DNA from 4 places in the Citrobacter sp. ANG330 genome. Region 2 is predicted to be linked to each of the others. Evidence: predicted binding sites of a transcription regulator. Region 2 holds the regulator's gene; each other region holds the start of a gene.
What was found. The regulator CRP, encoded in region 2, controls carbon source genes, mostly activating them, when cyclic AMP is high. The targets are predictions, from matches to a motif close to ATGTGANNNNNNTCACAT.
Positions count from the first base shown of each region.

Region 1: bhsA (multiple stress resistance protein BhsA) is a predicted target of CRP. The motif match lies at 4,335-4,352, and genes of this name have one in related genera.
Region 3: QNN88_RS07935 (PhzF family phenazine biosynthesis protein) is a predicted target of CRP. The motif match lies at 4,079-4,096, and genes of this name have one in related genera.
Region 4: QNN88_RS04525 (YfcZ/YiiS family protein) is a predicted target of CRP. The motif match lies at 4,439-4,456, and genes of this name have one in related genera.

Region 1 is NZ_JASJUI010000002.1:310,730-318,657, reverse strand. Features, by position in the region: gene ndh (NADH-quinone dehydrogenase) at 1-341, shown strand, start outside; gene QNN88_RS07280 (glycine zipper 2TM domain-containing protein) at 527-1,066, shown strand; gene QNN88_RS07275 (TonB-dependent siderophore receptor) at 1,124-3,310, opposite strand; gene comR (TetR family copper-responsive transcriptional repressor ComR) at 3,542-4,177, opposite strand; gene bhsA (multiple stress resistance protein BhsA) at 4,421-4,678, shown strand; gene ldtC (L,D-transpeptidase LdtC) at 4,777-5,742, opposite strand; gene mfd (transcription-repair coupling factor) at 5,942-7,928, opposite strand, start outside.
Region 2 is NZ_JASJUI010000010.1:137,976-145,903, forward strand. Features, by position in the region: gene argD (bifunctional acetylornithine/succinyldiaminopimelate transaminase) at 1-764, shown strand, start outside; gene QNN88_RS19250 (YccS/YhfK family putative transporter) at 831-2,918, opposite strand; gene crp (cAMP-activated global transcriptional regulator CRP) at 2,970-3,602, opposite strand; gene QNN88_RS19260 (OsmC family protein) at 3,909-4,313, shown strand; gene QNN88_RS19265 (phosphoribulokinase) at 4,401-5,270, opposite strand; gene QNN88_RS19270 (YheU family protein) at 5,325-5,543, opposite strand; gene QNN88_RS19275 (hydrolase) at 5,546-6,562, opposite strand; gene QNN88_RS19280 (ABC transporter ATP-binding protein) at 6,568-7,928, opposite strand, start outside.
Region 3 is NZ_JASJUI010000002.1:444,178-452,105, reverse strand. Features, by position in the region: gene QNN88_RS07955 (GntP family permease) at 1-200, opposite strand, end outside; gene yjhG (xylonate dehydratase YjhG) at 295-2,274, opposite strand; gene QNN88_RS07945 (dihydrodipicolinate synthase family protein) at 2,285-3,190, opposite strand; gene QNN88_RS07940 (IclR family transcriptional regulator) at 3,195-3,983, opposite strand; gene QNN88_RS07935 (PhzF family phenazine biosynthesis protein) at 4,220-5,023, shown strand; gene QNN88_RS07930 (autotransporter outer membrane beta-barrel domain-containing protein) at 5,535-7,928, shown strand, end outside.
Region 4 is NZ_JASJUI010000001.1:904,569-912,496, forward strand. Features, by position in the region: gene sixA (phosphohistidine phosphatase SixA) at 1-207, opposite strand, end outside; gene fadJ (fatty acid oxidation complex subunit alpha FadJ) at 399-2,558, opposite strand; gene fadI (acetyl-CoA C-acyltransferase FadI) at 2,558-3,868, opposite strand; gene QNN88_RS04525 (YfcZ/YiiS family protein) at 4,049-4,333, opposite strand; gene fadL (long-chain fatty acid transporter FadL) at 4,707-6,047, shown strand; gene mlaA (phospholipid-binding lipoprotein MlaA) at 6,113-6,868, opposite strand; gene QNN88_RS04540 (formate/nitrite transporter family protein) at 7,160-7,928, shown strand, end outside.

The DNA.
Region 1 (7,928 bases), on a different contig from region 2:
CGGAAGGGGGCTTTGTGCCGCCGCGCGCTCAGGCTGCGCATCAGATGGCGACCTGTGCGATGAACAACATTCTGGCACAAATGAACGGCAAGCCGCTGAAAGCGTATCAGTACAAAGACCACGGCTCGCTGGTGTCTCTCTCCAACTTCTCGACCGTCGGGAGCCTGATGGGCAATCTGACCAAAGGGTCGATGATGGTGGAAGGGCGCATCGCTCGCTTTGTCTATATCTCGCTCTACCGTATGCATCAGATCGCACTGCATGGCTATTTTAAAACCGGTCTGATGATGCTGGTGGGCAGTATTAACCGCGTGATCCGTCCGCGCCTGAAACTGCATTAATCCCCTCTGACTCAGCATCGCCCGCTGGCGGTGCTGAGTGTCTTCTCTGCCTTGCCTCCGCCTTCAGAGTTCTCTGAATCATCCTGTTTTAACAATGATTAGCGATATTTTCATCCACAGTCTGATGGGCATCTGTGTGCATGGGTTGCAAAATGGTAAGCAATAGCAAAGAAGGAGGATCTCCCGTGAATAAATCGATGTTGGCGGGTATAGGGATTGGCGTAGCTGCTGCGCTGGGTGTGGCGGCGGTTGCCAGTCTGAACGTGTTTGATCGTAGCCCACAGTATGCTCAGGTGGTTTCTGCAACACCGATTAAAGAGACGATTAAGACGCCGCGTCAGGAGTGTCGCAACGTGACGGTGACGCATCGTAAACCCGTCCAGGATGAGAACCGCATTACCGGTTCGGTACTGGGGGCAGTCGCCGGTGGCGTGCTGGGGCATCAGTTTGGCGGTGGACGAGGTAAAGACGTCGCAACGGTGGTCGGGGCATTGGGGGGCGGTTACGCCGGTAACCAGATCCAGGGGTCGATGCAGGAAAACGACACCTATACCTCCACGCAGCAGCGTTGCAAAACTGTCTATGACAAGTCGGAAAAAATGCTCGGTTATGACGTCACCTATAAGATTGGCGACCAGCAGGGCAAGATTCGCATGGATAAAGATCCTGGCACGCAGATCCCACTGGATAACAACGGCCAGTTAATTCTGAATAACAAAGCGTAAAAAAGCTGTACTCTGCACGTTAGCCCCTCATTCGCTCAGGCTGAGGGGCTTTTTTTATCAGAAGGTCAACGCGTAGTTCAGGCCAAAGGTCCGACCCCGACCCTTATACTCGTACAAGGACGGGCTGCCATAGGTTGGGCTGTACAGCAACGGTGCGCGCTGTCCCCACAGGGTGGTGTAATCTTCATCCAGCAGGTTTTCAATGCTGAAGGTCAGTTTACCCAGTGGGAGTTGATAACTGCCAATGAAGTCGACGGTGTTATAGCCATCCAGCTTGTTACCGCTGGCGTCGCTGAGATCAAACGACTGCTGAGTCTGAACTCGCAGCGACCACGGCTCGGGCGCCCAGCCGACCCAGGCGGTGGCTTTGGACGGCGACGCGAGCGTGACATCCCATTTTTCCCATTTTCCGTTCTTTTTCACTTCAGATTTCAGGACGTTAAAGTTCGCCCCAAGACTCCAGTCGCTGTCAGGGATGAAGTAATCTGCTGCGCCTTCCACGCCGTAAATCCGGCGATCGTCAGGCTCCACGCGGATGGTCATGTCGCTACGATTGATGACAATCGACTTATCAGAGGTGGAATAGTACGCCGCCAGTTGGGTACGCAGATTATCGCCGGTGTAGCGCCAGCCCAGCTCATACGAATTGACCTTGATCCCTTCAAGGCGCGAATCCGCCACGTTCACGCTGCGCTGGAGTTGGTAATGATCGCCCACCAACTGGTAAGTACCGTTGCCGTAGTATTTCCCGGGATCCGGCAGCTCAACGCCCTGGGAGAAGTTAAACCACGCCTGCTGGCGTTCAGTTAGATGCGCCAGCAGCCCGGCATTGAACAAGAAGTTGTCGTAATCGGTTTTGCCGCCAGGGATGACATCGGCAGAACTCGCTAAACCGTTGGCAATCCCCTGCTGTTGCGCATAACCGACAAAATCATCAACCCGATTTTCCGTCCACTGATAGCGCACACCACCGCTCAGGGTGAAGATGTCGTTAATGTCGTAACTGCTTTGCAGGAACGGCGCGAAGTTGGTGATGCTGTAGCCCGGATAACGTCCGGTCGTGTAGGCCGTGCGGTTGTCCATTCCGCCTGACGGTACGGACCAGGCCAGATCGAAGAATTTCTGGTTGGAATCGAAAGTTTCATGATCCGCATCGATACCCCACGTCAGCTCCCAGTTATCCATCAACTGGCTGTTGAGGGTGATTTTGGCGCCGAACTGATCGGTATCCTGCTGCGATGCTGAGAAACTGGTCACCTGGCCTTTGCTGAGCGTCGGGAAGGGATAGAATGTTAGCGACTCATCGCGGTAATAGATCTGGCTGACCAGATTCTGACCGAAGAAGTCCGCGTCGGAGTATTGCAGGCTGATCAGATGGCGCTCCGTCCCTGGAATACGGTCAGAGCTCAGCCCGCTGCGGGTGCTGGCGGTTCCGCTACCGGTAACGGCGGACATATTTTCGCCCAGGTACAGTCCGTAGTCTTCATCGCCCTGGCTCTTGTAATACTGGGTGACGACCTGTATCTGACGATTATCATCGATGTCGAGGGTGCCGGTACCCATCACATCCAGACGATCGGAGTGCTGCAGGCCGGTTTGCGTGTTGTCCAGCATCAGGGCGTCGCCATTGCCGTCGTACCAGCCGCCAAAGCGCTGATAGGCCACAGACAGTCGGCCAGACGCGCGATCCGTTCCTCCGCTGACCGCGGCGGCGACGCGCTCGTCGTGATCGTTGCTGTTGTTAAAACCCGATTTGCTGCCCAGTTCAAGATCCACCTGGCGGTCCGGCTGGCCTTTTTTGGTCACAACGTTGATTAAGCCGCCGGTGCTGCCTCCGCCATACAGCGAGGTTGCGCCTGAAATGACCTCAATATGGGCAATGTTAAACGGGTCGATCGCATCCAGTTGGCGGCTGTCGGTACGCGAGGAATTCAGGCGTACGCCGTCGATCAGCACGACAATCGCACGTCCGCGCATGTTCATACCATAATTGGTGCGTCCCTGGCTGCTGACATCGATGCCGGGGATCAGCTGTGCCAGCACATCTTTGAACTCTTTACCGCCCTGAATCTGTTGCTCAATCTCCTGGCCTTCAATCACCCAGGTTGTTTGGGCCATTTCGGCGACGGTTTTCTGGCTGCGGTTGGCGCTGACGATGAGGTTATCTTCTTCTGATTGCGCCGCCGCAGCGGGTAGAGTCAGGGCTAACAGGATCGGGTTGAGGGCCCAAAGACGCTTATTCATTCGCATTCCTTTCAAAATATCTGTGCAGGTGAGTATGGTTATTACCGGACGGATACCGGCTGTTACATTGTGAAACAGATGTAAAATCAAATGCGGATTTTGCTGATAATAATTCCTATTATCAAATGATTTTTGCGAAAATTTGATGCTAACCCAGTGATAGCACTGGTATTTGTAGGGGGATTACGGGGGGCTTAACCGGGAAACGCCGTTTCCCGGTCAATAAAACGATCAGGCTTTAAGCAGTTCAGGCCATAAGCGAAGGGTAGTGCGGGTGATTTGCATCAGTTTGTCGAAACCGGCACCTTCCCGGGCGCTGATGGACATCCCCTGCAAAATGCAGCTCAGATACTCGGCAAGATGTTGCACATTGCAGTGTGCCGGGATCTCACCGCGCTCCTGTCGCTGGCGTAAAAATTGCGTTAGCGTCTGTTCCTGCATGGCGTGACGTGATTTCACCGTATGCGCAATGTCGCGTGACGCGGCGGCAAGCGTCGCGGAGGTGTTAATCATAAAGCAACCCGCGGGAGTGTCCTTACTGGTAAAACAGGTTGCCACCGCGGTGAAGTAATCCTCAAGCGCCGCCTCAACGCTTTTCTCTTCGCAGAATAACTGCGCTTCATGTTTTGCCGCGAAGCGGGCGATGTATCTGTCCAGCACTGCGCGGAATAGTCCCTCTTTATTGGTAAATTCCGCATACAGCGTTGGCGCTTTCGCACCTGTTGCTTCAACAAGATCAGAAAGCGATGTCGCCTCATAACCGTGCTGCCAGAAGAGTGTCATGGCCTTATCAAGCGCGGCTTCCCTGTCGAACACTTTTGGTCGGCCACGGCTTTTTTTAACACAACTTGTCGATTCAGTTGTCATGATGCCGTTGTACCTTAATGGGTTTAGTGAACAACCATTATAAAAATAAACCCGCATGGGCTCCAGCGCATTCGCGAGAAAAATATTTCCAGCTTAGTCGTATGAAAGATAAGCGCTTTTGATTTTATATAACGATCGTTATAAAAAATGGGTTGACGTGTGACCTGGATCACATCTATCATTTACCTATCGATCGTTAAGTAAATGCTTACGACGCCCAATCATCTGCAAAAGGTCACTATTATGAAAAACGTAAAAACACTCATCGCTGCTGCTGTTCTGAGTTCACTGTCATTCGCAAGCTTCGCGGCTGTAGAAGTTCAGTCCACCCCTGCCGGCCAGCAAAAAGTCGGCACCATCTCGGCTAACGCAGGGACTAACCTGAGTTCACTGCAGGATGAGCTGGCGCAGAAAGCGGATGCTATGGGGGCGAAATCTTTCCGTATCACTTCTGTGACGGGTCCGAACAACCTGCACGGTACTGCGGTCATTTACAAATAAGCATTAACCCTCATTAATGCCTGCTACTGCTTAAACGCGACATAAAAAAGCCCCGCTGGATACACAGATTCAGCGGGGCTTTTTCATATCCGGAACGGTTACATCGACTGCTGTTCCACCTCACGATGGCGTCTGACATCGACCGGCATCCCGGAGCGAACATCCATTACATGCTGCATCACCGCTGCGTCTGTTTGTGCAGAATCCTTAAACGCCTGCAGGGTGCTGTTCAGCACAATAGGCAGAACCTGCGGGTCATCATCAATATTCTTCGACAGTGGCTGGTGGACTTCAACCAGACGCGTCCCGTCCGGCTCAACCGAGGCTTTGATCGGGGTATTGATGATATTCACTTTGGTGCCAGGCGTAACCTGTCTGAACAGTGTCTCGATGTCGCCATCTCGCAGGCGAATACAGCCAGAGCTGACGCGCATGCCAATACCGAAATCGGCGTTGGTACCGTGAAGCAGATAGACACCGCCGTACGCGGCTAAGCGAATAGCATGGTGTCCCATTGGGTTATCCGGACCAGCAGGGACAACTGCGGGCAGGTCGATGCCTTGCGCTTTATAGCGGGCGCGAATATTCGCCGTCGGCGTCCAGGTTGGGTTGGCGCGCTTGTCGGAGACGGTCGTGACCATCGTCGGGGTCAGGGTATCACCGCCCAGTTGGCCAATACCGATAGGGTAGACGGTGACCGAATTTTTCCCAGGAGGGTAGTAATAAAGGCGCAGTTCAGCCAGGTTGATGACAATGCCTTGACGCGGGGCATCCGGCAGTAGCGTCTGCAATGGAATGGTCAGCACGCTGCCCGCACGGGGAACGTAAGGATCCACGCCAGGATTCGCCTGCAACAGCGCGAGAAAACCGACGTTATATTTTTTCGCGATGGCTTCCAGCGAACCGCCGTTATTTTCGACAACGTGGTACTTATTTTCTCCGACCACTTTGCTGCCAGGTGGAGGAAGAGGCCAGGTATTCGCCTGTGCGGGAAGCGCAAACGTAATGCTGGCGGTGAGCGCAAAAAATGCCAGCCAGCGGGAGAGTCGCATCTTGTTCATTATCATCACAAATCAAAGGGTTATTATGCCAGAGGAGTCCAATGATAATTATGGCGGGGCGGTGTGTCTTTAAATGCAAGTGAAGTGCAAAGAGTTGTAAAGATCGCGGAGATTTGCCTGATGGCGCTGCGCTTATCAGGCCTACGAACAGGAATCGATGTGTAGGCCGGATAAGGCGAAACCGCCATCCGGCACCACACAATTACGCTACGGCGTTTTCTTCCAACTGCTGCATAAACTGACGCACCCAGTCCATCCGCGTTTTCCGTTCGGTCAGATCCTGGATGAATTTCAGTCGGGTCGGCCCGTCAAGACGGAAGTGCTGCGGCTGTTTTTGCAGCAGTCCAATCAGCCAGCTCGGGTTGACATGGTTCTTCTCGGCAAATTCGATAGTGCCGCCTTTCTCGTTGCCTTCCAGTTTACGAATACCCAGCTTCTGCGCCTGTTGACGCAAGCGGGCGATATCCAGCAGGGTACGCGCCGGATCGGGCAGCAGACCGAAGCGGTCGATCAGCTCCACTTTGATCTCTTCAAGTTCATTCTCGCTCTTCGCGCTGGCAATGCGTTTGTAGAACGACAGGCGCGTGTTCACATCGGGGATGTAATCATCCGGCAGCAGCGACGGCATTCGCAATTCAACTTCGGTTTGCTGGCTGGTGAGATCTTCCAGCGACGGTTCGCGTCCGGCTTTCAGGGCATCGACGGCGTTTTCCAGCAGTTCCATATACAGTGAGAAGCCGATGGTTTCCATCGAACCACTCTGTTCTTCCCCGAGCAGTTCGCCCGCGCCGCGGATCTCCAGATCGTGAGTCGCCAGCGCAAAGCCCGCGCCCAGGTCCTCCAGCGAGGCAATCGCTTCCAGACGTTTTTGCGCGTCGGTAGTCATCGCTTTGGGATGTGGAGTCAGTAGCCAGGCATACGCCTGATGATGTGAACGCCCCACGCGGCCGCGCAACTGGTGTAACTGCGCCAGACCGAAGTGATCCGCACGCTCGATAATAATCGTGTTGGCGGTCGGGATATCGATCCCGGTTTCGATAATGGTGGTACAGACCAGCACGTTAAAACGTTGATGGTGGAAGTCGTTCATCACGCGTTCCAGTTCGCGTTCGCGCATCTGTCCGTGACCAATGGCGATCCGCGCTTCCGGCACCAGTTCCGCCAGCCTGTCGGCGGCTTTCTGGATGTTTTCCACATCATTGTAGAGATAGTAAACCTGGCCGCCGCGCAGCACTTCACGCAGAATCGCCTCGCGGACCACCAGCGCATCGTACTCGCGAACAAACGTTTTCACCGCCAGACGGCGCGCTGGCGGCGTGGCGATAATCGACAGATCGCGCATGCCGCTCATCGCCATGTTCAGCGTCCGTGGGATTGGTGTGGCGGTCAGCGTCAGAATGTCCACATCGGCGCGCATCGCTTTAATGCGCTCTTTATGGCGCACGCCGAAACGGTGCTCTTCATCGACGATCAGCAGCCCCAGATCTTTCAGTTTCACATCGCTTTGCAGCAGTTTGTGCGTGCCGATCAGAATATCAATTTTGCCCTCGGCGACCTGTTCCAGGATCTGCGCCTGTTCTTTGGCGCTGCGGAAGCGGGAAAGCATCTCGATGCGCACCGGCCAGTTGGCAAAACGGTCGCGGAAATTATCAAAGTGTTGCTGAGCGAGCAGGGTGGTCGGCACCAGAACTGCCACCTGCTTGTGGTTTTCGACCGCGAGAAACGCGGCGCGCATCGCCACTTCGGTTTTCCCAAATCCAACGTCGCCACACACCAGACGGTCCATCGCCAGCGGCTGACACATATCGCTGAGCACCGCGTTAATCGCCTGCGCCTGGTCGGGAGTGGTTTCGAAAGGGAAGCCGTCGCAGAACAGTTGATACTGCTCGCGATCGTGTTTGAAGGCAAACCCCTCTTTTGCCGCGCGCTGGGCGTAAATGTCCAGCAGTTCGGCTGCCACATCGCGGACTTTTTCCGCCGCTTTTTGCCGGGCGCGCGACCAGGCGTCGCCGCCGAGTTTATGCAGCGGCGCATTCTCTTCAGCGCCACCGGCGTAACGGCTGATAAGATGCAAAGAGGAGACCGGGACGTAAAGTTTGGCGTCATTGGCGTAGGTGAGCATCAGATATTCACCTTTGATCCCGCCCGCTTCCAGCGTGGTCATCCCGGCATAGCGTCCAACGCCGTGC
Region 2 (7,928 bases):
GCGGTCAGCCGAAATATTCCGATGGCTTTGGGCCGAAACCGGCCGATATCATCCATGTACCGTTTAACGATCTCCATGCGGTGAAAGCGGTGATGGACGATCACACCTGCGCGGTGGTGGTTGAGCCGGTACAGGGAGAAGGCGGCGTTCTGGCCGCCACGCCAGAGTTCCTGCAAGGGTTGCGCGAGCTCTGCGACGAGCATCAGGCACTGCTGGTGTTTGATGAAGTGCAAAGCGGCATGGGACGTACGGGTGAGCTGTTTGCCTATATGCACTACGGCGTGACGCCGGATATCCTCACCAGTGCGAAAGCACTGGGCGGCGGCTTCCCGGTGAGCGCGGTATTGACGACGCAAGAGATCGCCTCGGCATTTCATGTCGGTTCTCATGGTTCAACCTACGGCGGTAATCCGCTGGCCTGCGCGGTGGCGGAAGCCGCGTTCGACATCATCAACACGCCAGAGGTTCTGGGAGGCGTGAATGCAAAGCGCCAAAAATTTGTCCAGCATCTACAGCAGATTAACGAACAATTCCATGTGTTTAGCGATATTCGCGGTATGGGCCTGTTGATCGGGGCGGAGTTGCTGCCGCAATACAAAGGGCGCGCGCGCGATTTCCTCTATGCGGCAGCCGATGCCGGCGTGATGGTATTGAATGCGGGCCCGGATGTGATGCGCTTTGCCCCGTCGCTGGTGGTGGAAGAAGCGGATATCGACGAAGGGATGCAGCGTTTTGCACAGGCTGTTGCCAGGGTTGTTGGTTAACGATTTGCCTGATGGCGCTGCGCTTATCCTGCCTTCATCGATAACGCGCGTATCCGGCAATCCATGTTAACCCCGCATATCCCGTAACCGGCGGCTGAGCCAGATCCCATGGTGCGGCCGCTGACGCCATGCGACAGACGAGATAGTGTGCATCGTGTTCAGGTGCCCCAGCACGCGTTGCAGATGCTGTTCAAGCGTGCTTAAGGGCCCGTGGGTGAGCGCTTCGGGCGCCTCCAGAATATTTACATCTCCGGAACTGCCCGGCCCGTCGTACTCCAGTCGTTGCTGACAGCGTTGGATGGCAATTTCGCACGATTGCAGATATCGCTGCGCCAGTTCCGGCGTCAGCATCGTATGTTCACGCGCCAATGTCGTCATGGCGTTAATGTGTTCAACAATAAACTGACTGTGCGTCACCCACAGCTTCATATCCGCCAGATAGTGCGTGTTGAAGCCCGGCTCCTGCATCGCCTGATTCAGTGAGTTAAACAGTGTGTTGTGCGCCTGGTTGACTCGCATACGCTGATAAGCCAGCGGTGTAGCCTGCGGATCGTCGCTCAGAATCAGACGAATAGCTTCCTGATCGGCCTCCAGCGCATCGTGGGCGTTTTTACGCAGTAGCCCGCTCTGCCATTGTGGCCATAGCCAGACGGTGCCGCCAAATGCAATCAGGCAGCCTATCACCGTGTCGACAAACCGGGGGATAATAAACTGCTCGCCGTCCAGCGTCAGTAGCTGCAGGGTATATACCGCCGTGACGGTAAATCCCACCGTCGCCCAGCCGTAGTTTTTACGGATAGTCAGATAGCTGACCAGGGTGATCACCAGCATCAGGGCCAGCGTATATCCTTCAGGAATATGAAAGTGCAGCGTCACGCCTGCAATAATCAGCCCCACCAGCGTACCCGCCGAACGGTGCAGAATACGCACGCGGGTGGCGCCATAACCGTTCTGCGTGACAAACAGCACGGTCATCAGGATCCAGTACGGTTTCGGCAGGTGTAACGCGGTTCCCATCAGACTGGCGATGCTGAGCATGACGCTGATACGCCCGGCGTTGCGTAGCGCTGGTGATTTCAGGGAAAGGTAGTTTTTCAACGCAGGAAGCAACGGAAGACGGCGCTGTTTGTCAGCCATCAGATCGCGGGCGTAAAGTGGTCGTTGAGTGCGCAGCACCCGGGCGATACGGCTGAAGTGCCAGTAACAGAACTGCCCGACGGGGTTATCCGGATGCTGATGAGCAATTTTTTCCAGCGCGCCAATCTGCTTTTGCATAGAGAAACGGGTCGGCAGTCGGTGATACAGAATGTCATCCGCCAGTACCCGCAACCGCGCGGCGACGGTTTGCGCCGTCCAGCGAATCACCTGCTCAGCGTGGCTGCGTTCGACCAGCTTTTGCACCTCTTCCGGCTGGTGCAGACTCACTGAGATATGTTCCTGTAAATCCAGCGCTTCCTGAAAGGCGCGCAGCATTCGTTTGTAGTCATTGTTGTGATGCGCCGACAGCATATGCATCTGCTGATAACACTGGGTGATGAGGTCGACGGCTTTTTGCTGGCGGACCAGCAGCGGCGGTAGCGTTTTTTCCGGATCGGTGTGCTGAGTCAGCATACTGTATTTGGCTTCGCAGTAATCCGCCAGTTCCCGGTACAGTAGGCTTAGCGACTCGCGCAGCGGTTGCTCGCGCCACAGCCAGAACCAGAACCAGTTAAATAAGCCATACCACAGCGTGCCCAGCGCGTAGATCAGCAACGGTTCCCAGACCGGCATATTTCCTGCCAGGCTCAGCGTAAAAATAGCGGCAATCAGCGAGGCGGGCAGCAGGCGGGCATGCAGTGAACTCAGTTCCGCGGTGACGCCGAGAATCAATGTGAGTCCGGTCAGGATCAGCGGCAACGGGATCGCCTGCGCCAGTAGCAGCTGCATAATCAGGCTGCATCCGGCAAACAGCGACGCGCCAATCACCAGGCGTTTGAAAAAGCGTTTGTGCGGTGTATCAAGCCCGGCAATGTTGCAGCAGGCGGGAACGAGAGAGAAGAGCAAACCCAGATGCAACTGCCCGATGATCAGGCCGACGGCCACGGGCAAACAGAGCACCAGCGTTTGACGTAGTGCATAGTTGATTTCTGGGTGATAAATCAGTCTGCGCCACATTGGCAAAACAAAAATGACGCACTACCGGGTAGCGCGCCATTTCCGATGAGATTAACGAGTGCCGTAAACGACGATCGTTTTACCGTGAGCGGAGATCAGGTTCTGATCTTCCAGCATCTTCAGGATACGACCAACGGTTTCGCGAGAACAGCCAACGATCTGGCCAATCTCCTGGCGAGTGATTTTGATCTGCATGCCGTCCGGGTGAGTCATTGCATCAGGCTGTTTCGCCAGATTCAGCAGCGTCTGGGCGATACGACCGGTCACATCGAGGAAGGCCAGGTTACCGACTTTCTCTGAAGTGACTTGCAGGCGGCGAGCCATTTGAGAAGACAGGCGCATCAGAATATCCGGGTTCACCTGGATCAACTGGCGGAATTTCTTGTAGGAAATTTCAGCCACTTCACACGCTGTTTTCGCCCGAACCCATGCGCTACGTTCCTGGCCTTCTTCAAACAGGCCCAGTTCGCCAATGAAATCACCCTGATTCAGATAAGAAAGGATCATTTCTTTCCCTTCCTCATCTTTAATCAACACTGCCACTGAGCCCTTAACGATGTAGTACAACGTTTCCGCTTTTTCACCCTGGTGAATCAGCGTGCTCTTGGACGGGTACTTATGAATATGGCAATGAGACAAGAACCATTCGAGTGTCGGGTCTGTTTGCGGTTTGCCAAGCACCATGCGCGATTATCCTCTGTTATAAGCTGTCTCCAGAGCCAAAAAATCCGCTGTCTCTGGGGTTGCAAAAATGTGCTTCCCGCGTCCTGGGAAGAGACTGTCAAAAACGAACTGCAGCCTTTAATGTGAAGTCCTCTGCATACATGCAGTACGTCAATGTATTACTGTAGCATCCTGACTGTTTTAGCATAGCTTTAGCCGTGTGTCTCCTGGTGTCTCGCTTCAGCATGACGCAGGTCGCCTTCCGTTGCGAGAATTGTTATGTACGCGTAATCTGTCAGGAAAATTAACGCACTGGAGTTAAAAAATATGCAAGCGCGTGTTAAATGGGTTGAGGGGTTAACCTTCCTGGGTGAGTCCGCTTCCGGGCATCAGATTCTGATGGACGGTAACTCTGGTGATAAAGCACCGAGCCCGATGGAAATGGTGTTGATGGCGGCTGGCGGTTGCAGCGCCATTGACGTGGTTTCTATCCTGCAAAAAGGCCGTCAGGATGTGACGAACTGCGAAGTGAAATTGACTTCAGAACGTCGGGAAGAGGCGCCACGCCTGTTCACTCACATCAACCTGCACTTTATTGTCACCGGCCACGATCTGAAGGATGCCGCCGTTGCGCGGGCGGTCGATCTGTCGGCAGAGAAGTATTGCTCTGTGGCGTTGATGCTGGGAAAAGCGGTTAACATTACCCATTCGTACGAAGTGATTGCTGCCTGATGATCATTGCCTGATGGCGCTGCGCTTATCAGGCCTACTCCTGTCGTAGGCCCGGTAAGCGCAGCGCCATCGGGCACTCCCCACCGTTTATTCGATCTTCTTGCCTTCCATCAGTCGCTGTACCAGCGGCAGCATGATCAGTTCCATTGCCAGACCCATTTTCCCGCCAGGAACCACCAACGTATTGATGTGAGAAATGAATGAGCCCTGCAGCATCGCCAGCAGCCAGGGGAAATCGATCCCTTCCAGATTGCGGAAATGAATCACCACAAAGCTCTCATCCAGTGATGGAATGCTCCTGGCTGCGAAGGGGTTGGATGTGTCCACGGTAGGAACGCGCTGGAAGTTGATGTGGGTGCGGGAGAACTGCGGCGTGATGTAGTTGATATAGTCGTCCATCGAACGGACCACCGAATCCATCACCGCCTCACGAGAATGGCCTCGTTCACTGGTGTCGCGGATAAGCTTCTGGATCCATTCCAGGTTAACGATGGGCACCACGCCGACCAGGAGATCAACATGTCTTGCGACCTCATGCTGGGGCGTGACGACGCCGCCGTGCAGGCCTTCATAGAACAGCACATCGGTGGGTTCGGGCAGTGCTTGCCACGGGGTAAACGTCCCCGGCACCTGGTTCCACGGGACGGCTTCATCGTAGGTATGCAGATATTTGCGTGACTGGCCTTTCCCGGTCTGGCCGTACTCAATAAACGTCTGTTCCAGCAGGCCGAAGTCATTGGCTTCGGGGCCAAAATAGCTGATATGGCGCCCGGCATCGCGCGCTTTGCGAATCGCCATATCCATCTCCGGACGGGTATAACGATGAAAACTGTCGCCTTCCACCTCGGCTGCACGCAGGTTGAGCTGCGCAAAAATTTTACGGAACGCGAGGCTGGTGGTGGTGGTCCCCGCGCCGCTGGATCCTGTTACCGCGATCACCGGATGTTTGGCAGACATGTTAACTCCATCAATAAATTGATTTTTTATTATAGTCGGCCGATAGCGTGCGGGTTACTCGCGAAATGATTTGCGCGGCATGATGTTGACGGTTTCGTGCAACTCAGACCACACCAGGACCGCTTCTCCACACTGTAACTGGCGTTTCACGTCGGCGACTTTTTGCTCAAGGGTACGTTCATGTTCACCATAATCGGTACCTTCGCGCAACACAAAGCTTTCGATCAGATTGTCCAGCGTCTCGGGGGAAAGGTCCTGCCAGGGGATTTGCATAGTTATGCCTCCAGATAGGGTGTCAGCCAGTCAGGAATGCGCGACTCCAGCCACATTTCTGGTCGACGCAACGTGCCGCCGATGAACCCGACGTGACCGCCATGTTCGGTTAACTGATATTCCACCTGCGGCGGTAAATCTTCCGCTTTAGGGATCACATGATGATCCATGAACGGGTCGTCTTTTGCGTGGATGATCAACGTCGGAATCGCGATGTCACTGAGCAAGGGCATGGCGCTACATTGACGATAGTAGTCGATAGCGTCAGCAAAGCCGTGAATTTTGGCGGTGATCAGATCGTCAAACTCGCGGATACGACGCAGGGATTTCAACTGCGCCAGACTCACCGGCAACGAGCCGGGATAAGCTGCCAGTTTGCGCGATGCGTTGCCTTTAAGCAGATTGAGTAGATAGCGCTGATACACGCGGGAAAAGCCTTTATCCATATGGTAGCTGCAGGCTTCCAGCACAAAGGGGGCTGAGACAATGACCGCCGCGTCGAGCGGGATATTTTTCCCCTCTTTTGCCAGCAAACAAGCCAGCATGTTTCCCCCCAGCGAATAGCCCACCGCGGCGGTTGGCGCGGTGCCGAATTCTCGCTGTAGCCAGTGTAAAAACCAGGTGCCATCTTCCGTTTCACCGGAGTGATAAATGCGATTCTTCCGGTTCGGCTCGCCGCTACAGCCACGGAAATGCATCACCACGCCAAGCCAGCCCCGATTTTTTGCCGCCTCAATCAGACCATGTGCATAGGGGCTGTTCAGGCTGCCTTCCAGACCATGAAAGACCACCAGGCGCGGCTTGTGCTTTGCCTGTTGCGGATCTTCACTCCATGCCAGATCGACAAAGTCGCCGTCGGGCAATTCCAGACGCTGCCAGTGGGCGTCGAAATTCACTTTACGGCGGATTAAACGCGGCAGCATGGTCTGTAGATGACAGTTGCTCAGTCCGCGCAGTGGCCGAAACTCGTCACTGCTGCCGTTCGGCATCTCAGGGTCATGAAGGATTACGTGTGTCATCACCGTTACTCGCTCAGCATCTGCTCAAGCTGTTCCTGGGCATCCAGCCAGGCCATTTCGCACGCTTCCAGCCCGGCTTTGGCGCTGGCCTGCTGTTGCAGACATTCCGTCAGCTCGGCTTTGCGACTCTGGTCGTAAAGTTCGCTGTCGCCCAGCTTCTCTTCCGCCTGCGCCAGCTGTGCGTTCAGCTTCTCCATCTCTTTTTCCAGACGGGCGATCTCTTTACGCAGCGGCTGGGTTTGCGTTCGCAGTTCGGCTTCGCGACGCTTCTGATCTTTACGCGACTGCGCGCTGTTGACGTTCTCTTTTGCTGGCTCGTCAGGCTGATTTTCCTGTTTCTGCACGTCGCTCAGCCACTGTTGGTAATCTTCAAGATCGCCATCAAATGGCTCAACCTTACGGTCATGCACCAGGTAGAGATCGTCGGTGGTGGAGCGCAGCAAATGGCGGTCGTGCGATACGACCACCAGTGCGCCTTCAAATTCAATCAGCGCTTCGGTTAATGCCTGACGCATGTCGAGATCAAGGTGGTTAGTCGGTTCATCAAGCAGCAGCAGGTTCGGACGCTGCCAGACGATCAGCGCCAGCACCAGTCGCGCTTTTTCGCCGCCGGAGAAACGACGCGTCTCTTCGCTGACTTTATCGCCCTGGAAGCCGAAGCCACCCAGATAATCACGCAGTTTCTGTTCGAGTTCTTGTGGCGCCAGCCGCACCAGATGCTGCAACGGTGATTCATCCGCGCGTAAATATTCGAGCTGATGCTGGGCGAAATACCCGAGCTTAATGCCTTTCGCCAGGCCAATTTCACCGCTCACCGGCGCAAGTTCACCCGCCAACAGTTTGATGAGCGTGGATTTACCGGCGCCGTTACGTCCCAGCAGGCCAATACGCGAGCCCGGGACAAGGTTGAGTTTGATGGAATCCAGAATGATGCGTTCGCCATAACCCGCGCTCACTTTCTCCATTTTCAGCAGCGGATTTGGCAGGCTCTCCGGCGCGCGGAAGCTGAAATGGAACGGGTTATCGACATGCGCCGGGGCAATCAGTTCCATGCGCTCCAGCATCTTAATACGGCTCTGTGCCTGTTTTGCTTTCGTGGCTTTGGCGCGGAAGCGATCGATATAGCTTTGCAGATGCGCGACGCGCTCCTGCTGGCTTTCATACATCGCCTGTTGCTGGGCCAGACGCGTGGCGCGCTGAATCTCAAACGCGCTGTAGTTGCCGGTGTATTCGAACATCGTTTGCTGTTCGATATGAATGATTTTATCCACCACCGGATCGAGGAAATCACGGTCGTGAGAGATCAGAATCAGCGTGCCCTGGTAGCTCTTCAGCCATTTTTCCAGCCAGATAACCGCATCCAGAT
Region 3 (7,928 bases), on a different contig from region 2:
AAGCCAAATATCAGACCAATATGGCCCAGCGTACCGCCAAGACCGGATTCGACCGAGGTGACGACTTTATTCAGATCCATTCCACTGGCGATGGCGACAACAATCGAGACAATAATTAAAGAGACAAAGGTATTGAGTTTAATTTTTATAGTTAAAAGCAGGAGTAAAGCAATCCCTGCCACAACGATAATTAGCGGCATAACGTCCTCTCATTGTAGGGTTGCGACCTCTCATAGCCCGGCTACGCAAAATATAAATACTGCGTAGCGGAGTTATTCAGTGGTCTGGATATTATTATTTTTGCTTTAAGGTGTTATTTAGGTAATCGCTCAGGGCCGCGCCGATTTTATTTACATCGTAAATACAGCCCGTCCATGTTCCGCCGCTCACAGCCTGGAGCATCGCCCAAAGCCGGGTATCATCTGGCAGTTCAGGGTCAGGAAGTAAATCCTGATGGCTGGGTCTGGCGTTTAATATTGCGGTAGCGTCCTCCCGTGATGGTAATGTTTCATCGTTACGGGTTCCGAGGAAATTGACTTCGCCCTGTAGCTCGCGGCAATCAATTTTAATTTCAATAATATCCCCGGTGCGTAATTTACTGATTGGCCCTCCGGCCAGGGCTTCTGGTCCTACATGGCCAATACACGCGCCAGTCGAAACGCCTGAGAAACGTGCATCCGTAATCAGTGAAACATGCTTCCCGTATGACAGATGCTTCAGGGCGCTGGTGACCTGGTAGGTTTCTTCCATCCCGGTGCCGGAAGGGCCAACGCCGATAATGACCAGAATGTCGCCTGCTTTAATCTTGTCGTGCTTGATATCGTAAATTGCGGTTTTCTCGGACAGATAAACCTTCGCCACGCCTTTATGGTAATAGATACCCTGATCATCAATTACCGAGGGGTCAATGGCGGTAGACTTGATCACCGATCCTTGCGGGGCAATATTGCCCACCGGGAAGGTGATCGTTGAGGTGAGATCACGCTCTTTCGCCCGCTGTGGCGACATGATCACCTCGTCGGCGTCGATCTGTTCCTGGTCGCGCAGAAGCTGTTTGAATCGCTGCCGCCGTTCGGAGTGCTCCCACCAGTCGAGGTTCTCCTTCAGAGTGCTGCCGGTGACGGTCATCACGTCTTCATGCAGCAATCCGAGGTTGCGCAGATGCAACATCACTTCCGGCACACCGCCCGCCATGAAAGCATTCACCGTCGGGTGATAAACCGGACCATTAGGGAGTACGCTCACCAGTCGGGGCACACGCTTATTGATGCGGATCCAGTCGTCCACGGTCGGGATATGACAGCCGGCCTGATGGGCAATCGCCGGAATGTGCAGCAGCAGGTTTGTTGAACCGCCGAACGCCGCATGAACCGTCATCGCATTCTCAATCGCTTTATCCGTGAGGATTTCCCGGGTGGTGATACCTTGTTTGCACAAGTTCAATGCCGCCCTTGCGGAGGCTCTGGCGATCTCTTGCCACACTGGCTCACCGGAAGGGGCCAGCGCAGAGTGCGGGATGGCCAACCCCAGTCCTTCGGCCACCACTTGCGATGTCCCGGCGGTGCCCAGAAACTGACAGCCGCCGCCAGAGGAGGCACAGGCCTTACAGCCAGCGCGACGAGCGTCCTGTAGCGATAACTCGCCATTGGCGAAGCGTGCGCCGATGGTCTGCACTTTGCCGTTATCTTCTCCATCCTTCGCGGGCAGCGTCGCGCCACCGGGTACCAGCACTGTCGCTTTGTCATGCTGCGAGGCGAGGGCCATCATGGTGGCCGGGAGTCCCTTATCACAACTCGCCACGCCAATGACGGCTTTCGCATCGGGCAGGGAGCGAATAAGGCGGCGCATCACCATTGCGGCGTCATTGCGGTACGGCAGTGAGTCAAACATTCCCGTTGTACCCTGAGTGCGTCCGTCGCAGGGATCGGAAACATAGACGGCGTAGGGCAGGGCGCGGTTCGCTTTGATCACTTCCGCCGCCGCCTTCATCTGGATGTCCAGCTCGTAGTGGCCCTGATGCAGCGCCAGCGCGATGGGCTTACCGTCTTCTCCGCGTAGCCCTCCCAGCGTGCTGAGCAGCAAAATGCCGTCCCGATCCAGCTCATCCGGAGACCAGCCCATTCCGGCATTCATCGTCATCCCGAACAGGTCCCCGCTCGGGCGGTTGATGAGCATCTCCGCCGTGAGCGGCAGTTCTCCGTCAGGGCCATCAGCGTGCGTTCTGACGGTGTAGATATCGTGATTTTCGTCAGCAAAAATAGAGCGAACAGACATGATTTTCTCCTCAGTCCGATAAAATGCCCTGCGCAACCAGCAAAGCATGGACCTTTTCTTTGGCTTCGTCCGACACGTCAAGAATCGGCGGCAAGCAATACGTCTCCACCGGCAATCCCACGCACTGCATGCTGTATTTGATCAGTGAGACGAACGGCGTTTCCAGAGCATAAATCGCCGGCAGCTGCAGCAGCTTTTTATTCAGGGTGAAGGCGGTTGTCAGATCGCCCTCGCCCCAGGCGCGGTAGATACCCACAGAGAGCTCCGGAGCAAAGTTTGCACTGGCGGATATCGCGCCATCACCGCCCAGTTGCAGGGTGTTCAGTAAATGATCGTCGAAGCCGCAGAACACTGAAAATGAGGGGCGCACAGACTTAACGGTGTTGATCATCGTGCGCAGGTGGCCGACGCTGTCGATGGTATCTTTGATCCCGACGATGTTCTCATTTTGCAGCGCCAGACGCTTCACGGTCTCCGGGGTTAAGTCCTGACCGGTCAGGTCCGGAAAGTTATACAGGATCACCGGCAGCGTGACGCTACGGGCGATCTGCTGGTAATAGTCGTCAAGATTTCGCGGCGCAACCTTCCAGTAATAAGGATTAATGGCAACGACGCCGTCAGCGCCGCAGGCCTGCGCATGTTGCGCCAGTTTGACCGCTTCGTCAGTGGAAGGTGAACCGACGCCAATCAATACCGGAACCCGCCCGCCGACAACGGCAACGGCCTCTTCGGCGAGTGCCATTCGCTGGGCGGTATTCATCTGGCTAAATTCGCCCCCGGTGCCCAGATAAAACAGCCCGTCTACGCCTTTATTGATCAGGAAGTCGGCAACCTGACGCATTGCCGTTTTATCAAGGGTTCCGTCACGATGAAACGTGCTGGAGACCGGTGGAATTATGCCGCTGAATTTTCTCATTACCTCAGTTTCCTTTTCGTAAATACTCATTTTCGTTTCTGTAGCCCAGCCCATAGGATATTTGGCCGGCGCATTTGCGGAGCAATTCCAGATAGCCGTCGATCTTATTTCCTGAATAAACGACCGGATCGCCTGAAAGCGAAATTGCATAGTTAACGCGGTTATACATATTGAATACCGGCATACTTAAACAGACCGCGCCATAGGTTGATTCTTCGCTATCGATCGCCCATCCCCGAAGTCGCGTTTTTTGCAATTCTTCCAGAAATAACTTTTTATCGGTAAACGTATTGCGTGTGTGCGGCGTCAGTGTGATCGCGTCTAAAAAATAATCCAGCTCTTCCCGCGTTTTCCAGGCTAATAACGCCTTACCCAGCGCGGTGATATGTAATTCCAGTTTTTTACCAATCCAGCTCTTGCTTGTTGGCACTGAGTCCGGACTCTCAATTTTGTCGAGATAAATCGCAGAATAGCTCTCCATTGCTCCCAGATGGCAGACCAGACCGCTTTTCAGCGACAACTCCTGCATGGGCCGCTTCGTCACCTCAAAGATGTTTTGACGATGTAGCGCCTGACAACCCAGCTCATAGTTTTTTATTCCCAGCGAATAATGGCCGTTTTTATTTTTAATTAAAAAGCCACACTCCACCATGACATTCAATAAATTGAGCAGGCTGCTTTTGGGATACTGAAATTCTTTTAATAATTCCATATAACTCGCCACGCCGACCCACGCGATGTGGGTGAGTATTTTTTCGGCACGGACTAATGAATTACACCCTTTGCGAACCATCGTGAAACCCTCTTGCTGGTAGAATAAATATTATCGGCATTGCCAGGATCAAAATAGACCTTGTTCAACATGCTGAACCGTAATGCGGTAATTAAATGTGATCGCGTGCGCATTTTAAGGTGCAGTATTATCTCACGGACATTACGCTGAATCGGAATACCTGAAAATGAAAAGACGACAGGACGTCGTGGCATGATAGAGTGGAAGTGCACAAAAAATAATTCGAGGTTTGCACGATGCAACAAATTGATTTCTACATGATCGATGCCTTCAGTACCACGACCTTTGGCGGCAATGCCGCGGCAGTATGCCCGCTAACCGAATGGTTGCCCGATGAGACATTACTGAAGATGTCTAAACAGCATAACCAGTCAGAAACGGCTTTTTTTGTCCCAAATGAAAACGGCTTCGAGTTGCGCTGGTTTACCACGCAGGGCGAAATCAATCTGTGCGGGCATGCTACCCTCGCAGCCGCGCATGTCATCTTTGAGCATTTGAATTTTCCGGGCGACATTATCCATTTTACTACCCGGTTTGTTGGCCCACTGAAAGTCACCCGCAGCGGTGAATGGTTGACACTGGATTTTCCGGCCTGGGAAAGCGAGCCCGTCACGCCGCCGCCTTTACTTCTGAATGCGTTGGGTATCACAGAATATAAAGAAGTGCGCGTGGCACGTGATTACCTTGTGGTGCTGGATAATCAGCAGCAGGTTGACGCGCTGCGCCCGAATATCAACGCTATGCTCCCGCTGGGAAAAATGGTTTGTGTCACCGCGCCGGGCGAAGGGAAATACGATTTTGTCAGCCGTTTCTTCTGTCCTGGAGAAGCCGTCGCGGAGGACCCCGTCACCGGTTCAGCGCATAGTATGCTCATTCCTTACTGGGCGAAAAAACTGAACAAAACGGAGATGCTGGCGTATCAGGGAGCCGAACGCGGTGGGGAGTTACGCTGTCAGAATGTCGGGGAGCGTGTTCATATCGGTGGACAGGCAACCACGTATCTGCTGGGTAAGGTCTTGTTGCGCCAGAACTCGCGGTGATGACGATTTGATATTTATCCTTTCTGATGCGATTCGCGCTGATGCAATCAGACGTGAGCTGATGAGGAGAGGGTGAAATTAATTTCCTGGTGGGATATCGGGTCCCACTGAGATCTTGTTAATATATGTCGCTATCAGCGTCCTGAAATCGGTGTTATTTTTACAGTTTTATAACCGAAAATTCCGAAATATCAGTGCTTGCATGAAGTAAAAATTAGCAAGTCTACAATGCCATAAATGTTAATTAACCTGATGACAACAGCACGGTTCATTTCATCTTATTGAATTTATTTATTTATTCTCTTTATATGTATATTTTATGATATCGGAGAAAAGCGTTTTATATAAAATTCTGAGTATTTTGTTCATTGTGCAGGACGCTGCTTTTTCGTGCGCTGACGATAATATATGAGTTAAAATAATTATCAATTTATTGTTAGTCGCCCACAATAAATAGCTGGATGATCGCTGGCGTTTGACGTAACCCTTAAGGAAAAGGATATCAATGCTAATGGACTATACATCTATACTTCGTTGTTTTAGAAAAAGTTGCCATATTTCTGCTATTGCATTAGCCGTCAACGCTGCCCTGGCATCGTCTCAGGTTCATGCGGCGGTGACCACAACGGTCATCGCCGCGAGTGGGCAGGATATTACTTTAACCACCGGTGAGCAGCACACTACTGATGATCGGTTGGTTTTAAGCGCTTCAAATACGGGGACGATTAGGGGGGAAGATGTGCTTCTCTCTACCACTTACCGCAACAGTGGTCGGTCCGTTATTGCCGCTTATGCCGGGGGACAGGTTATTCTCAAAGGGGCAACGATAAATCATTTAAATGCTATGACGGGTTTTGACCCTGACCGTACGCAAGCTATTCAGGCATATGGCCTGGGTTCGCTTGTTGATATTTCTGACTCCAGAATAGAGAGCTTCAATTATATTGCGCAATTATCGGATGGTGCGACGGCCAGGTTCCATAATACGGAGATGATTGCGCATATGCATGGATTGACCGCTAAGGATATTGGCACAAGCATTCTTGTGACGGATTCTGATATCACGTTCCTTGGCCAGTCGACCGGTTTCAATGCCCGCAATGGTGCACAAATCACTGCCCGGAATACCTATATCCATGGTGATGTCAGTTATGGCTCGGCGGTATCCTGGGATTCAAATTATGCGGTACCCAACCAGACGCTGGCGTCAAAAGGCATTTATGATCATGTTACTATCGAAACGCAACGCAATAACAACGTGGGTTACGGTATCTGGCAAATTGGTCGTTCCCAGGTTTTGATGAACGATTCGCATATTATTACGCATGGTAGTAATACCAGTGGAATATTTGCGGATAAAAGTCAGGAAGTATCAGAAATTCGCAACACAAAAATTGAGACGCTTGGTAGTACAACTACTGCGGTTTCCATGAGAAATGGTAGCCAGATTCTGCTGGCAGATAACAGTGAAATTACCACCTCCGGCAATAACAGTTACGCATTGTATGCCCACCATAATAATAGCGATAACGTTGCGCCTACTACCATTACGGCATCTGATACCACTATTACGCTCAACGGTACAGACAGTTATGGTGCAAGCGTTGAATCTGCGGGGTCACAAATTTATCTCGATAATGTTTTGCTCACTACACAGGGTAATAAATCTACGGGATTGTTGGCGAAAACCGCAGGGAGCATTTTACATACGAACCGTCTTAACGCGAGAATTCAGGGTGATAATTCACTCGGTATGCGGGTACAGAATGGGGCTGATGCTCAACTGAATAACAGCGTATTGAATGTATCCGGGAACAACAGTCATGGCATTGTTTTTAATACCGCGAATACAAACGATAGCAACAGCATGCAAATAACGGGCAGCCATATCGAGACGAACGAGGGTTACGCTATCCTGAATGAAAGCGGGATACTGGATCTGAACCTTAATGGCTCCACGATCGTTGGCCGTTCGGGAGGCGAAAACGGTGTAGCCATCAACGTTAAGGATTTGAGTTCAACAGTTCGGTCAGGCGCGGTGGCTATTACAGCGGATGACTCACATATCGTTGGTGATATTATCTCGCAGTCAAATAATGCGGGTGCAGCATTCGATGTGACATTAAACAATGCCTCATCATTCACCGGCCGGACGCCCGATGTTGACAGTATGACCATCAATGATACCAGCCAGTGGAATATGACTGACAGTTCGACAGTCTCCATGCTGGCAAATAACGGTTCGGTCGTTTTTATGTCCCCAGGCAATAGTGGTGCATTTAAGACATTGACGGTAAACGGCGATTATCACGGTGGTGGTAATGTAGTCATTAACACCACCCTGGAGGATGACGCTTCTCAAACCGATAAACTGGTGATAGAGGGAAGTACCTCGGGTACAACGGGTCTTTTTGTCAATAACCATAATGGCAGTGGCGCACAAACAACAGAGGGCATTGAAGTCATTACTGTCGCGGGCGAATCCGATGGTATTTTCGCACTAAGAAATCGCGTCGTTGCCGGTGCTTATGAATATCACGTCGCGAAAACGGGTAAGAACTGGTACTTAACCAGTTCTGTCTATGAAGAACCGGCTGACCCGGTTACGCCCACAGAGCCGACACCGCCTCTTATTCCATCAGAACCGGCCGCGCCAGCAACACCTGGTACCCCCACTGAACCGGCAGCCCCTTACTATCCGGCTCAGCCCGTAGAGGATAATGGCGATAAGGAAGATGAGGGCGTCAGAGTAATACGTCCGGAAGCCGGGGCTTATGTTGCAAACCTTGCACAAGCGAATACCCTGTTCCTTACCCGTTTACACGATCGGCTCGGTGAAACACAGTACACCGACTTTTTAACCGGTGAGGAAAACGTGACCAGTCTGTGGTTGCGTCAGGATGGG
Region 4 (7,928 bases), on a different contig from region 2:
CAGGTTCATGCATCCCCCTACCACATCCAACGTTTGTTCGGCTCGCAGGAACGGGCTCACCAGAACACGTTCGATATCCACTTTTTGACCTTTCAGCCAGTTCGCCATAAGGCGGGATTCGTCACAACCGCAGGGGGTTAAGGGACGAACCGAATCACTGGCGGCATCGAGGGCCGCGTCGCCGTGACGCATGATAAAAACTTGCATATTGCACCGCTTTTGTTAACCAGAATCACACGCACCCAGCCAAAACCCCTCAGGGTTGCTGTAATGCAGTGGCCGGCATTGTGCCTTATCCGTTCGCTGAATGAAACGCTGTGTTTTACCTCAATGGCGTAAGTATAGTCAATCTGTGTTTACAATTTAACCAACTCACAGCCATTCAGTACGGATTTACCTTACATTTGACCTTGCGAATTCAGGTCAGTTGCATCTGTTTTCCAGAAACTTTCACCCCGCTCCGCCATCTGTAACAACGCATCGCACGGCGTAAACCGTGGACCATACAGCGAAGCCAGACGTTGCAATACCGCAACCACTTCACCCGCCCCGAGAGAATCCATATAACGGAACGGGCCACCGAGAAACGGAGGAAAACCAATACCAAACACCGCGCCGATGTCGCCATCGCGCACGCTACGAATCACCTGCTCATCGAAGCAGCGCGCCGCCTCATTGAGCATTAACATGACGCAACGTTCCGCAATCTGCGAAGCGGAGAGCCGGCTCTGCCCCTGAACGCCTATAAGCGTATAAATTGCAGGGTCGACCTGTTTTTTGCTTTTACGCCCTTTCGCCCCATAAAGATAGAAACCCCGACCATTTTTTCTGCCTTTGCGATCATCATTCAAAATTGATGAAACAACATTTGCAGGGGCGCTAAAACGCTCGCCATAAGCGGCTTCCAGTATTGGTATAATTTTAGTGCCTGTGTCGATTCCGACCTCATCCAAAAGTTGGATTGGCCCGACCGGAAAACCAAACTTTACCAGTGCGTTGTCGATCTGCTCGACCCGCTCACCTTCTGTCAGCAGGCGAATCGCTTCATTGATATACGGCGCAAGAATACGGTTTACATAGAACCCGGCCTTATCGCGCACCACAATTGGCGTTTTGCCCTGTTTTTTCGCCAGCTTAACCGTGGTGGCGATGGTTTGTTCCGACGTCGTGGCATGCGGAATCACCTCCACCAGCGGCATTTTTTCAACCGGGCTAAAGAAGTGCAGACCAATCACCTGCTGGGGTCTGGCCGCTTTGGCCGCAATGTCGCTAATCGGTAAAGATGACGTATTGGAGGCAAAAATAGTGTGAGATGCACAATTCTGCTCAACTTCGGCCACCATCTGTTGTTTTAACGACAGATCTTCAAATACCGCTTCAATTACCAGGTCGCGATGGGAAAAGCCGCGATAGTCGACCGAACCCGAAATCAGCGCCAGCTGTTTGTCACGTTCACTGGCTTTGATATGCCGGCGACGCACCTTCGTTTCAAGCTGTTCCCAGCTGTATTTCAGCGCGTGGTTGATTCCTTTGGAGTTAATGTCTTTGATGCGAACTGGCAAGCCACCTTTACAGGCTGTGACGTAAGCAATACCGCCGCCCATCAGCCCACCGCCTAAAACGCCGACGCTGTTAAGCGGCCCTGGCGGAACCTCGCTGCCTGGGTCCTTTTTCACCTCCGTACTGGCAAAAAAGATATGACGTAACGCTTGTGATTGCGGCGTCATCGCCAGCTCGCCAAACGCGTTCGCTTCCGCGTCGTATCCGCTGCTACTACCCTGCGCCAGCCCGGTTTCAATCACCTGTAAAATACGTTCTGTCGCCGGGTAATTTCCCTGGGTTTTCTGTTCTGTTTTCTTGTTCACCATGCGGAAAAGCAACGCCCGCCCGAGCGGCCCCGCCAGAATTCGTTCACGAACCGGAAGGGGGCGATGACCGGGGCGTTCTTTTTTCGCCCATTCCACGGCGGCGTCCAGCAGGATCGTCTGCGGGACCACCTCATCCACCAGTCCCGCTTTCAGCGCCTGCTTCGCGCGAAGTTGCTTGCCGGTGAGGATCATATCCAGCGCCGTGCTGATTCCCACTAACCGTGGTAAACGTTGGGTGCCGCCCGAACCCGGCAACAGCCCCAGTTGCACTTCCGGTAAACCGAGTACCGTTTTCGCATCATCTGTACAAACCCGTGCATGGCAGGCCAGCGCCAGTTCAAGGCCGCCCCCCAGACAAGCACCGTGAATGGCGGCCACCACCGGGATCGGCAGCACATTGATTTCGGCCATCAGTTGCTGCCCCTGTCGCGCCAGCGTTTCTGCTTCCTGGGCACTTTTGCAGCGGCCAATCATATTGATATCTGCCCCGGCAATGAAATTGTCCGCTTTTGCGGAAATGATGACGACGCCGCGAATCGCCTTGTTTTCACGGATCTGTTTAAGAATAACCCGTACCTGCGAGGCAAACTCCGCCTTCAGGGTATTCATTTTCTCTCCCGGAACGTCCACAGAGATAACCGCGACATTGTCCGGGCGCACGTTAAGCGTAAAAGCCGATGCCATTTCCATTATTCCGCCTCCAGAACCATTGCCGCGCCCAGTCCGCCTGCAGCACAGGCGGTGACCAGGCCAAAACCGCCGCCACGACGACGTAATTCGTGCAGGGTTTGCGTGATCATCCTCGCACCCGTCGCGGCAAAGGGATGTCCAAAGGCAATCGAACCGCCAAGTACGTTAAATTTGCTGTCATCCACTTCGCCGGTGGCATGGCTTCGGCCAAGCACGTCACGGGCAAAGCGCTCGCTGCCGAGTAGCTGAAGATTGGCCAGCGTCTGCGCGGCAAAGGCTTCGTGCATATCGAAAAGCGTCAGATCGGCCATCGTTAATCCTGCACGTTCCAGCGCCAGCGGCGTGGACCAGGCCGGCCCCAACAGCATATCCTGCCAGACATCAATGGCGGTAAAGGCATAGCTGCGTAGATAGCCAAGCGGAACCAGCCCTAACTCTTTGGCACGGGATTCCGTCATCAAAATGACCGCCGCCGCGCCGTCGGTCAGCGGTGTACTGTTGGCCGCCGTAACGCTGCCATGTTTGCGGTCAAATGCCGGACGCAGTCTGGCGTAATCTGCCAGCGTAGAGTTGCCGCGAATATTGTTATCTTCAGACAGGGGCTCTTTAAAAGGCGGCGTGTACGTGGTCATCACTTCATCGGCCAGTTTTCCCTCTGCCCACGCCAGGGCGGCCCGTTGGTGGGAGCGATGCGCCAGGGCGTCCTGTTGTTCACGGGTAATGCCATAGGTTTTCGCCATCTGCTCGGCGGTATCGCCCATTCGCAGGCCAGTGGAGTATTCCGCTACAGCAGGCGGGACGGGCAGCAGATCGCGCAAGCGCAGACGAGAAAAGAGTTTCAGACGCTGCCCCATCGTGCGGGCTTTGTTGACATCGACCAGCACCCGCGCCAGTTTTTTGCTGACGCCAATGGGCAGCACCGAAGACGAGTCAGCCCCACCGGCGATACCTGCACGAATGGTGCCGGCCATCAGGCTTTCTGCAACGTTGGCGACCGCCTGAAAACTGGTCGCACAGGCGCGACTGACGCTATAAGCATCGGTATGCACGTTCATGCCGGTCCCGAGCACAATTTCACGCGCAATGTTTGGCGCTTCCGGCATCTGTACGACCTGACCGAAAACCAGTTGTTCGATGACGTCGGCAGGGATTTCGCTACGCGCAAGCAGTTCCCCCACCACCATTTTGCCGAGATCGACGGCGGGAATGCCATGATAAGCCGTTGCCTGACGGGCAAAAGGCGTACGTAATCCGCTCACAATGGCGATGCGATCGCCCTGCCGGGTGACCAGCGGTAAAGCCTGACTCATAACACTCCCCTGTAAAAAATAAAATAAGTGGTCTGACCTGATCATAGTCTTAACCAATTTTTTACATTTAGCCAAGCGGAGCGCAAAGAAAGTGAGAGCTATGACACAGTGAATAATCACTGTCTGAAATGAAAATGCCCCGGGGAAAACTCACCGGGGCATTAATAAAACGAGGTGGGATTAACGCAGACCCAACTGGAAGATCAGGGTTTCGGCTTCGCAGGCGAAGACAAAATCGATATCCAGACGCACACCGTCAGACTCTTCAGTGAAAGTTGAGGTGATTTTGCACGGCTCAGATTCGACGCTACGGGCTTTTTCGGTCAGCGCGGCCAGCGTTTCTTCAGCCTCTGCGCGGTTAGCGAACACACGGCTGTATGATGCGGTGCAATCGGAGTTGTCCATGATGGTACCAACATCCATACAGCAGCAAACCGGGGTTTCATCAGCACTGCATTTACTCATTGTAGATTTCCTCTGTATTTTGCACTCAGGGTGCCAGATAAACGATGAGGATATTTTACGCTCCCCCCTATCACCTCTCCAGTTGTTAATTGAACGAAATGAGATAAGTGACCGAAATCACACTTAAAAATGATCTAAAACAAATTTCACCCAAAAGGATGAGTGCGCAACCTGGCAATTTTGCCAGCTGGATCGCGTTTTTAAGATCACAATTGAAAAAAGTTATAAACATACTTGCAACATCTCAGCTGGTCAGACCTATACTCACGCCACTGGTCTGATTTCTAAGTCGTACCGCAGACCCTACACTTCGCGCTCCTGTTACAGCATGTAACATAGTTTGTATAAAAATAAATCAATTGAGGTTATGGTCATGAGCCAGAAAACCCTGTTAACAAAGTCTGCTCTCGCAGTCGCAGTGGCAATTATCTCCACCCAGGCCTGGTCTGCAGGCTTTCAGTTAAACGAATTTTCTTCCTCTGGCCTCGGCCGGGCCTATTCGGGTGAAGGCGCTATCGCAGACGATGCAGGTAACGTCAGCCGTAACCCAGCGCTGATCACGATGTTCGATCGCCCGACGTTTTCTGCGGGTGCGGTCTATATCGATCCGGACGTCAACATCAGCGGACGCTCGCCGTCTGGCCGTAGCCTTGATGCCGATAACATCGCGCCAACGGCATGGGTGCCCAACGCGCACTTTGTTGCGCCCATTAACGATCAGTTCGGTTGGGGAGCATCCATTACCTCCAACTACGGTCTGGCGACGGAGTTTAACGATACCTACGCGGGCGGTTCTGTTGGCGGTACCACCGACCTCGAAACCATGAACCTTAACTTAAGCGGCGCCTATCGCTTAGATGACGCATGGAGCTTCGGTCTGGGTCTGAACGCCGTTTATGCACGTGCGAAAATCGAACGCTTCGCCGGCGACCTGGGTCAACTGGTCGCAGGCCAGGTCATGCAGTCTCCTGCCGGACAAACGCCGCAGGGTCAGCAACTGGCAGCCACCGCCAATGGCATCCCAGGCAATACAAAAATTGCCCACCTGAACGGTAACCAATGGGGCTTTGGCTGGAACGCCGGGATCCTGTATGAACTGGATAAGAACAATCGCTATGCGTTGACCTACCGTTCTGAAGTCAAAATTGACTTTAAAGGTAACTACAGCAGCGATCTGCCGCCAGCGATCAACAACTACAACCTGGGTATTCCGACCGCTACCGGCGGCGCGACTCAGTCAGGTTATCTGACGCTGAACTTGCCAGAAATGTGGGAAGTGTCCGGTTACAACCGCGTGGCGCCGCAATGGGCAATCCACTACAGCCTGGCTTATACCAGCTGGAGTCAGTTCCAGGAGCTGAAAGCGAAATCCACCGGCGGTGAGACACTGTTCCAGAAAGATGAAGGCTTTAAAGACGCCTACCGCATCGCGCTGGGGACGACCTATTATTATGATGATAACTGGACGTTCCGTACCGGTATCGCCTTCGATGATAGCCCGGTTCCGTCACAAAACCGTTCTATCTCGATTCCGGATCAGGACCGTTTCTGGCTGAGCGCGGGGACCACTTACGCCTTCAATAAAGATGCGTCTGTGGACGTTGGCGTCTCTTACATGCACGGCCAGAGCGTTAAGATTAACGAAGGTCCGTACCAGTTCGAGTCTGAAGGTAAAGCCTGGCTGTTCGGTACCAACTTCAACTACGCATTCTGATTTCTTGCAGGCAGATGTAAAAAAGGTGAGCTTTTTAGCTCACCTTTTTATTTGCTCAATCTGGCTTACTCGGAATCGATCTCTTTCAGTTCGTCCTGAATCGCCTGCGCGTTCGGGTTTTCCTGCGGCTTGAGCTTCCCGCCATTGGCGATAAAGTCATGGCGCTGGAAGTATGCTTCACGAACCAAAATATACGGATCGGAGGACTGACGCAGCAGACCATCGGAATCCAGCAACTGGGCGCGGGTTTCAATCCCTTCAATCGTCCATTTACCAATAGACATCGGCCAGGTCAGCCAGGAGAGTACCGGATAGAGCGTATCCGCCATATCGCCGCCATCATCACGGATTGTCCAACTCCCGTAAAACGGTAACTGCACGTAAGGACCATAGCCGACGCCATAGTGACCTAAGGTACTGCCGAAACGATGCGGCTCAACACGTTGCAGTTTCGGGTTCGCCATGCCAGCGACATCAATAAAGCCGCCCATCCCCAGGATCGTATTAAGGAAGAAACGGGTGAAATGCACCATCCCCTGATACGGATCGCCCTGCAGGAAATAGTTCACCATCACCGCCGGTTCTTCCAGGTTGCCGGTGAAGTTGCTCAGACCATTACGGGCAGGCTGCGGAACATAATCACGCCAGGCGACGGCCACCGGTCGAACGATATACGGATCCAACACATTAAAGTTGAAGTTGTACATGGTGCGGTTGAACCCTTCAAACGGGTCTGAACGCCCCTGCTGTTCTGTGCCGGAACTTGCACACCCCACCAGCAGTGTGGTTCCCAGCGCAAGCGCCGACAGGCGAAGCTTCATAAATGTCTCCCTGTTAATTATGGCTATCGCTGATTGCCATCCATGACGGAACACTACCGTATCCGCCTGTAAAGGTGTGAGCGATTGTAACAGTACGTCAAACGATGTCTATATCACCGAACACGCTGCTGTGATCATAGCCTGGTCACATCAGCATCGTCGCACTTCTATTCTAGCGGGATACATAAAAACAAACGTTACCATTTTTGCGTTTTCAGAGTATGTCCTCACGGGGGTCTGGCTAAAAGCCGCTACGCTTTATCTTGTTAGTGTGCATACCGGAGATGAATGATGGTCGATCATGAAAACGACAAGATAGATGAGCATAGCGACGAGCTTGCCGTCGAAAGTGATGAAAAACAGAGTGGGAAGAAAATAGAACTGGATGAAGATCGTCTCCCCTCACGGGCGATGGCGATTCACGAACATATCCGTCAGGACGGGGAAAAAGAGCTGGAGCGGGATGCGATGGCGCTGCTGTGGTCCGCTATTGCTGCCGGGCTTTCAATGGGTGCCTCGCTGCTGGCAAAAGGGATCTTTCACGTCGAACTGGAGGGAGTTCCTGGCAGTTTCTTGCTGGAGAATCTCGGCTATACCTTTGGCTTTATCATCGTCATTATGGCACGCCAGCAGTTGTTTACCGAAAATACCGTCACCGCCGTTCTGCCCGTCATGCAAAACCCAACCCCCGGTAATTTCGGTCTACTGATGCGCCTGTGGGGCGTTGTGCTACTGGGGAACGTGCTGGGTACCGGCATCGCGGCCTGGGCATTTGAATACATGCCTATCTTTAATGAAGAGACCCGTGATGCGTTCGTGAAAATCGGTATGGATGTGATGAAAAACAGCCCCACGGAGATGTTTGCTAACGCCATTATTTCCGGCTGGCTGATTGCCACTATGGTCTGGATGTTTCCGGCCGCTGGGGCGGCGAAGATCGTAGTCATCATTCTGATGACGTGGCTGATCGCACTGGGCGATACCACCCACATTGTGGTCGGGTCGGTCGAAATTCTCTATCTGGTATTTAACGGTACGCTGCACTGGAGCGACTTCTTCT